Regions from separate parts of the Kitasatospora sp. NPDC028961 genome, predicted to be linked through region 2. Evidence: riboswitches for the same ligand, from Rfam matches in the RefSeq annotation. Region 2 holds a riboswitch; the other holds the start of a gene.
What was found. Region 2 has a riboswitch for glycine ahead of gcvP (aminomethyl-transferring glycine dehydrogenase). Riboswitches for the same ligand answer to the same signal wherever they lie in the genome.
Positions count from the first base shown of each region.

Region 1: it holds a riboswitch for glycine, as region 2 does, so the genes downstream of both, gcvT (glycine cleavage system aminomethyltransferase GcvT) here and gcvP (aminomethyl-transferring glycine dehydrogenase) in region 2, are expected to answer to the same signal.

Region 1 covers NZ_JBVHVO010000005.1:325,706-329,962, reverse strand. The annotation lists gene ACZ4UX_RS13745 (enhanced serine sensitivity protein SseB C-terminal domain-containing protein) at 1-557, opposite strand, end outside; gene ACZ4UX_RS13740 (enhanced serine sensitivity protein SseB C-terminal domain-containing protein) at 704-1,498, opposite strand; glycine riboswitch at 1,751-1,857, shown strand; gene gcvT (glycine cleavage system aminomethyltransferase GcvT) at 2,087-3,208, shown strand; gene gcvH (glycine cleavage system protein GcvH) at 3,342-3,719, shown strand; gene glyA (serine hydroxymethyltransferase) at 3,860-4,257, shown strand, end outside.
Region 2 covers NZ_JBVHVO010000018.1:14,226-18,482, reverse strand. The annotation lists gene gcvP (aminomethyl-transferring glycine dehydrogenase) at 1-2,813, opposite strand, end outside; glycine riboswitch at 3,053-3,156, opposite strand; gene ACZ4UX_RS25820 (PRC and DUF2382 domain-containing protein) at 3,380-4,257, shown strand, end outside.

The DNA.
Region 1 (4,257 bases), on a different contig from region 2:
CAGGCCCGGCGCAACGCCTTGACCGCCCGCACCTCGACCGCCTGCCGCTCCAGCAGCGCGAAGAACTGCTGGGCCTGCACCTGCGGTTCGCTCAGCTTCAGCGGCCCGGCCGGCAGCCGGTCCAGGCCGGCCGCGATCCGGCGCAGGTCCGCCCAGGGCACCCCGACGCCGCCGCCGGGGGCGTGCGGGTTCAGCCAGAGGCCCCAGCGGGTGCGATAGAGCGAGGCGGCGATCTCACGCCCCGAGATCACCTCGTGCGCCCGCGCCCAGCCGGACGCCGCCAGCTGCTCGGGCGAGGTGACGGCCGGCGCGTAGCCGTGACCGCTGATCTCCATGTTCCCGTACTGGGCGTCCGGACTGCCCGGCGTGCCGTGCCAGAGCAGCATCCAGACCTGCCCCGCGGCCAGCGCGTGCAGCAGTGCCTCGTACGCCTCCCAGCGTTCCGGCGCGACCTCGCGCAGGGCGTGCTCCAGCGCTCTCGGATCCGCGCCGGGGCGCCCGGCGGGTGCCTGGCCCCAGGGCCCCGGTGCACCGCCCGCTACCGCTCCCGCACTCATGCGCCCACCTCGCTGCGCCTCTTCTTCTCTCACCTGCCGCCGGCCCGGCGGTCATCTGCAGGCACCCTATGGGGCGCCACCCGCCACCGCCACGCCGACGTGCCCGGCGGTGGCCTCCGGCCCGGTGCCGGGCGAGGAGGAACGCGTCACATCCGTGCGTAGAACGGCTGGACCCGGTTGAGCAGCCACTCGACCACGGGGTCCTCCGCGAGGTCGAGCAGTACGAGGTGGACGCCGCCGGGCAGCGGCGCGGTTCCCAGCGCACGGCCCAGGGCCTCGTTCACGGCCGCCGGTTCGGCCGGGGCCGCCGGATCGAGCTGGACGCCGACGAACATCACCGTCGGCTCGCCCTCCACGCTGGCCAGCGCCCGCCTGGCGGTCAGGACGCCGGGCAGGCCCGAGAGCTCGTACCGGCAGGCGGCCAGGAAGGCCTCCGGGTCCTCGCCCGGTACCGGTTCGCGCAGCGCCACCCGGCCGCCGGTCGGCGCCTCCGGGGCGTCCCAGCGGTCCTCGCGCGGCCCGCGCCGCAGCTCGGCGACGCCCTGCGGCGGCACCGGGATGCCCACCGGCGCCTCCGGGTTCACCGCGATGCCCACGCCCAGCGGCAGCCCGCGGGCGAACTCCCAGACCGGCGCGATCGCGAAGGCCATCCCGGGCGCCTGCTGGAGGAGCACCTCCTGCGAGGAGAAGACCGGGACGTAGGGGTCGCCGGCCAGCTCGATGGTCGGCAGGTCCAGGGCCTGGCCCTGGGGGTCGCCGCCGGCCGGCAGCGGGATCCACACCTGGCTGCGGGCGAGCACCTCGAACACCCGGGGGGTCGCGCCGGGATCGCCGAGCGCGGCCGTGAGCACCTGCTCCAGCTCGTTCGCGGGCCATCCACCGCCGGGCAATGCCGCCTCCGGGCCGCCCCACCCCTGCTGCTGCTCCACCGGGTACCCCATCCGCCGCTGTACCGTCCTCTGTTCGCCGACGCCGAGCAGCCTAGCGGGCCCGCGGCCGGGGCCGCGGTGCGCGCCGGTACCGGTCGGTACGGGGCCGGGGCGGTACCGGTGGGCTGGCGGTGGCGGGTGCGGGCCGAGCCCGCCGGGCGGGGCCGGGCCCGGGGCCCCTCTCCCGTCTTCCGCCGGGACGTGCCATGATGTCCGCGTCTGCGGGTGTTCCCCGCCGAGAACCTCAACTCCATACCGGCCGCTCGAACCCGCGCGGGAGAGTCCGGAGTACCCCCGAGAGGCGGTACAGCCGGCGCCGAAGGAGCAAGTCCTCCCCGGAATCTCTCAGGCCCCCCTACCGCACGGGTTAGGCACATCTGGAAAGCGGCGCACGGCCCTGTCGCGCGCCCACCCACGGTGCAAGCCGCCATGCTGTCCTGTTAGCTGTGAAGCGCTGCGGGCCCGCGTGCGGTGAAGCTCTCAGGTTCGACGACAGATGGGGAGACCCAGCCGCCGCATGCCCGCGCGCAGGCTCGGTCCCCGAGCGGGTCCGGTCCGGCGTGCGCACACCTGAGTGCCCAGACCGAGGAGTTCCAGGCCATGTCGTCCCTCCGCCTCACCGCGCTCGACGCGCTGCACCGCGCCCTCGGCGCGACCATGACCGACTTCGCCGGCTGGGACATGCCGCTGCGTTACGGCAGCGAGCGCGAGGAGCACCTCGCCGTCCGCACCAAGGCCGGTCTGTTCGACCTCTCCCACATGGGCGAGATCACCGTGACCGGCCCGCAGGCCGGTGCGATGCTGGACCACGCGCTGGTCGGCTTCGTCTCCGCGCTCGGCGAGCTGCGGGCCCGCTACACCATGATCTGCGCCGAGGACGGCGGCATCCTGGACGACCTGATCGTCTACCGCCTGCGCGAGGACGCCTTCCTGGTCGTCGCCAACGCCTCCAACGCCCAGCTGGTGCTGGACGAGCTGATCGCCCGCGCCAAGGGCTACGACGCCGTCGTCACCGACGACCGCGACACCTACTCGCTGATCGCCGTCCAGGGCCCGGAGTCCACCGCGATCCTGGCCGACACCACCGAGGCCGACCTGCCCGGCCTGAAGTACTACGCGATCCTCCCGGCCCAGGTGGCCGGCCGCGACGTGCTGCTCGCCCGCACCGGTTACACCGGCGAGGACGGCTTCGAGATCTTCTGCAACCCGGGCGACGCCGCGCACATCTGGACGGCGCTGACCGAGGCCGGCACCGGCCGCGGGCTCGTCCCCTGCGGCCTCTCCTGCCGCGACACGCTGCGCCTGGAGGCCGGCATGCCGCTCTACGGGCACGAGCTCTCCACCGACCTGACCCCCTTCGACGCCGGCCTCGGCCGGGTGGTCCGCTTCGACAAGACCACCAACGAGGGCGCGTTCGTCGGCCGCAAGGCCCTGGAGCAGGCCGCCGCCGCGGCCGAGGCCAACCCGCCGCGGGTGCTGGTCGGCCTGGTCTCCGAGGGCAAGCGCGTGCCGCGCGCCGAGTACACCGTGGTGACCGCCGACGGCGAGCCGATCGGCCGGATCACCTCGGGCGCGCCCTCCCCCACCCTGGGCAAGCCGATCGCGATCGCCTACGTGGACGCGGCGCACGCCGCCCCGGGCACCACCGTCGCGGTGGACGTGCGCGGCAAGCACGAGCCGGTGCAGGTCGTGGCGCTGCCGTTCTACAAGCGCGCCCGCTGACGCCGTTCGGGCGCGCCCGCCGAGGCCTCACGAGCGCGCCCGCCCGGGCCTGACCCTCCGAAGATCCACGTCGAAGCCGTCCGTCCGGCGGCCCGCTTCGTCGTACCCGCTTCCCATCCTGGAGAATGACGCCATGAGCAACCCCCAGCACCTGCAGTACACCAAGGAGCACGAGTGGCTGACCGCCGTCGAGGACGGTGTCTCCACGGTCGGCATCACCGCCCACGCCGCCGACGCGCTCGGTGACATCGTCTACGTGCAGCTGCCCGAGGTCGGCGAGACCGTGACCGCCGGTGAGACCTGTGGCGAGCTGGAGTCCACCAAGTCGGTCAGCGACCTGTACTCGCCGGTCACCGGCGAGATCACCGAGGTCAACCAGGACGTCCTGGACGACAACTCCCTGGTCAACAGCGCCCCGTTCGAGGGTGGCTGGCTGTTCAAGGTGCGCGTCGAGTCGACCGACGAGCTGCTCAGCGCCGACGAGTACAACGCCCTGACCAACCCGGCCTGAGCCGGCCGTTCGGGGTGGCCGCAGTGCGGCGGCCGCCCCGGCCACCGGGCCTCCTCCGCCCTCCGGTCGCCCGCCGCCACCCTTCCGTGGGGCGTGCCAGGCGCGGCACCTCCTTCTCTCCTCCCTGGGAAGACCACACCATGACGGTTCTCAACCAGTCCCTGCACTCGCTCGACCCGGAGATCGCCGCCGCAGTCGACGCCGAGCTGCACCGCCAGCAGACCACCCTGGAAATGATCGCCTCCGAGAACTTCGCCCCGGTGGCGGTCATGGAGGCCCAGGGCTCGGTGCTGACCAACAAGTACGCCGAGGGCTACCCGGGCCGCCGCTACTACGGTGGCTGCGAGCACGTCGACGTGGTCGAGCAGATCGCGATCGACCGGATCAAGGCCCTGTTCGGCGCCGAGCACGCCAACGTCCAGCCGCACTCCGGCGCGCAGGCCAACGCCGCCGCGATGTTCGCGCTGATCCAGCCGGGTGACACCATCCTGGGCCTGAGCCTGGCCCACGGCGGTCACCTGACCCACGGCATGAAGAT
Region 2 (4,257 bases):
TACTTGTCCGCCGGGTTCACGCCCGCCGGGAAGACGGCCTCCTGGCGCGAGTAGCCGTGCGCCCAGTCACCGGCCAGCGCGCCCGCGGTGTGCGGGGCGTTGCGCAGCGGGTTGTCCTCGGCCGGCCACGCGCCCGAGCCGACCTTGTCGATCTCGGCCCGGATCTCGATCATCGCGTCGCAGAAGCGGTCGATCTCGTGCAGGTCCTCGGACTCGGTCGGCTCGATCATCAGGGTGCCGGCCACCGGGAAGGACATCGTCGGCGCGTGGAACCCGTAGTCGATCAGGCGCTTGGCGATGTCGTCCACCGTCACGCCGGTCTCCTTGGTGAGCGGGCGCAGGTCGATGATGCACTCGTGCGCGACCAGGCCGCCGGGACCGGTGTAGAGCACCGGGAAGTGCGGGGCCAGGCGCTTGGCGATGTAGTTGGCGTTCAGCACCGCCACCTGGGTGGCCCGCTTGAGGCCCTCCCCGCCCATCAGCCGGACGTACGCCCAGGAGATCGGCAGGATGGCGGCCGAGCCCCAGGGGGCGGCCGAGATCGGGCCGACGCCGGTGGCCGGGCCCGCCTCGGACTGCAGCGGGTGGTTCGGCAGGTACGGCGCCAGGTGCGCGCGCACCGCCACCGGGCCGACGCCCGGGCCGCCGCCGCCGTGCGGGATGCAGAAGGTCTTGTGCAGGTTCAGGTGCGAGACGTCCGCGCCGAACTTGCCCGGCTTGGCGAGGCCGACCAGGGCGTTCAGGTTGGCGCCGTCCACGTAGACCTGGCCGCCGGCCTCGTGCACCAGGGCGCAGATGTCGGTGATCTGGGTCTCGTACACGCCGTGGGTGGACGGGTAGGTGACCATCAGCACCGCGAGGTTGTCGCGGTGCTGCTCGATCTTCGCCCGGAGGTCCTCGACGTCCACGTCGCCGTCGACCAGGGTCTTGACCACGACCACGCGCATACCGGCCATCACGGCGGAGGCCGCGTTGGTGCCGTGCGCGGAGGACGGGATCAGGCAGACGTCGCGCTGCGCGTCACCGTTGGCGTGGTGGTAGGCGCGGACGGCCAGCAGACCGGCCAGCTCGCCCTGCGAGCCGGCGTTCGGCTGGATCGAGACGGCGTCGTAGCCGGTGACCTCGACCAGCTGCTGCTCCAGTTGGCGGATCAGGGTGAGGTAGCCCTGGGCCTGGTCGATCGGCGCGAACGGGTGCAGCTGGCCGAACTCCGGCCAGGTCACCGGCTCCATCTCGGTGGTCGCGTTGAGCTTCATGGTGCAGGAGCCCAGCGGGATCATGCCGCGGTCCAGCGCGTAGTCGCGGTCCGACAGGCGGCGCAGGTAGCGCAGCATGGCGGTCTCCGAGCGGTGGCTGTGGAAGACCGGGTGGGTCAGGTACTCGTCCTCGCGCAGCAGCGCGGCCGGCAGCGCCTCGGCGCTCTCCGGGGTCTCGACGCCCTCGACGCCGAACGCGGCCCAGACGCCCGCCAGGTGCTCGCGGGTGGTGGTCTCGTCGGTGGAGACCGAGATCCGGTCCTCGCCGTCCTGGTACACGTTGATGCCGTGGGCGCGGGCGGCCTCGGCGATCGCGGCGGCGCGGCCGGGGACGACCGCGGTGACGGTGTCGAAGAACTCGCCGTGCAGCAGCTCGACGCCGCCGGCCCGCAGGCCCTCGGCGAGGGCGGCGGCGTAGCGGTGGGTACGGCGGGCGATGTCGGCCAGGCCGTCCGGGCCGTGGTAGACGGCGTACATCGAGGCCATCACGGCCAGCAGCACCTGGGCGGTGCAGATGTTGCTGGTGGCCTTCTCGCGGCGGATGTGCTGCTCGCGGGTCTGCAGGGCCAGCCGGTAGGCGCGGTTGCCGTCGGCGTCGACGGAGACGCCGACCAGGCGGCCGGGCAGCGAGCGGGCGTACTCGGCGCGCACCGAGAGGTAGCCGGCGTGCGGGCCGCCGAAGCCCATCGGCACGCCGAAGCGCTGCGAGGTGCCGCAGGCGATGTCGGCGCCGAGCGAGCCCGGGGACTTCAGCAGGGTCAGCGCCAGCAGGTCGGCGGCGACGGCGACGATCGCACCGAGGCCGTGGGCCTGCTCGATCACCGGGGCGAGGTCGCGGACCACACCGGTCGCGCCGGGGTACTGGAGCAGCACGCCGAAGACGCCGCGCTCGGCGATCTCGGCCGGGATGCCGGCGGAGAGGTCGGCGACGACCACCTCGACGCCGGTCGGCTCGGCCCGGGTCCGGATCACCGCGACGGTCTGCGGCAGGGTCTCGACGTCGACCAGGAAGACGCCGCCCTTGACCTTGGTGACACGGCGGGCCAGGGACATCGCCTCGGCGGCCGCGGTGCCCTCGTCCAGCAGCGAGGAGCCGGAGGTGGGCAGACCGGTGAGGTCGGAGACCACGGTCTGGAAGTTGAGCAGCGCCTCCAGGCGGCCCTGCGAGATCTCCGGCTGGTACGGCGTGTACGCGGTGTACCAGGCCGGGTTCTCCAGGACGTTGCGCAGGATCACCGGCGGGGTGAAGGTGCCGTAGTAGCCCAGGCCGATCATCGGCTGGAGGACGGTGTTGCGACCGGCCAGCTCGCGCAGCTCGGCGAGGACCTGGGCCTCGCTGCGGCCGGCGGGCAGGTCCAGCCCGGTGATGGAGCGGATCGCCTCGGGCACGGCGGTGGCGGCGAGCTCGTCCAGCGAGCCGTAGCCTACCTGGGCCAGCATCTTCTCCTGCGCGGCGACGTCGGGGCCGATGTGGCGGTTCTCGAAGGGGCTGGCCTGCTCGAGCTCGGTGAGGGTCACGGGGGTGGTGGTGCGTCCCGCGTTCGGCTGGGCGTTCATGGTGGTCGAGGCCTCCTGGTCACGGACCGGCGGGGGTACGCACGCCGGGCGGCACCGCCGCTGCGGACGACAGCGGACAGGCCTGGGGCGGACGGACCCGACAGGCCTCCCCCTCTGTCATCGGGACCTGAGAGCTTCACCCGCGCGAGGCGCTGTGGCGCCCCGCCGGCTTGCACCGTCGGTGAGGGTGGTGCCGCCGGCTCCCTCGCCGGCAGTCCTGCCCTGCTTTCCAGAGTGACCTATCCCACACGGTACGGATGCCTGAGAGATTCCGGGGAGGAGTTGCTCCTTCGGCGCCCCGACCAGCGACTTCCGCTCTCGGGGACTCTCCCGAGCGGGCTCGGCGGTCGCGCCCAGGGTACCAGCGGCAGGCGCCTCGATCACGGGTGCGTCCTGGCAGGTGAACAGCCGGTCCGTGACCCGGACGGCGCAGCACCGGGCCCGTCCGGCCGCACCCCGGTCGCGCCGGTCCGGTTCATGGCTTTTGGTGTGAAGTGGCGGATGGGACGGGCGGGCCGGCCGCCGGCCTGCGGGCGTTCCGCAGGCGCAACGCACTGGAGGAAAGAGTGCAGACCGATATCGACCCCCGGGACCTCATCGGCCACAAGGCGGTCGACCGCAACGGAGACAAGATCGGCACGGTCGACGAGGTGTACCTGGACGACGCCACCGGGCAGCCCGAATGGGCGGCCGTCCGGACCGGCATCTTCGGCCGGGACGCCTTCGTCCCCCTGACCACGAGCGAGTTCTCCGGCGACGAACTGCGGGTGCCCTACGACAAGTCCCTGGTGAAGGAGTCACCGGACTTCGGCGTGGGCCAGCACCTGTCACCCGCCCAGGAGCTCCAGCTCTACCGCTACTACGGGCTGGACACCCAGGTGGACGGCCGGCCGTCGGCCGGCGACGGCTCCGGCTCCGAGCCGGCCGACCTCGACTTCGGCAGCGTGCCGGCCGCCGCCCCGGCGGCAGCGGCGGGCACCGCCGCGGTGGCGGGCGTCGCCGCGGCGAAGCCCGCCGACCAGTCGGCCCCGGCGGCCCCGGCGGCCCCGGCGAAGCCGCTCGCCTTCCACTCGGCCGACAGCATGGCCCCGCCCCTCACCGTCCCCCCGGCCGCCGACCTCGGCAAGCCGTCCGAACCTGCTACGGAGCCCAACGTGCGGACCCTCGACACCACCGCGCCCGCCACCCCGTCGGCGCCCGTCGCACCGGAGCAGCGCCCGCCGGCGGCCCCGCTCGTCACGGGCGGCCCCGACGGCGCCGAGGTGGCGGCCCCCCGGGCCGCCACCTCCGGCACCCCGGCGCCCGACCGCGCGGGCGCGGCCTCGTCGGCGCCGAACGCGCCGGTGGAGATCACCTGCCGTGAGGAACGGCTGGACATCACCACCGAGTGGCATGTCGTGGGCACCGCGAAGCTGCGCAAGTACGTGACCAGCGAGGCGGTGGA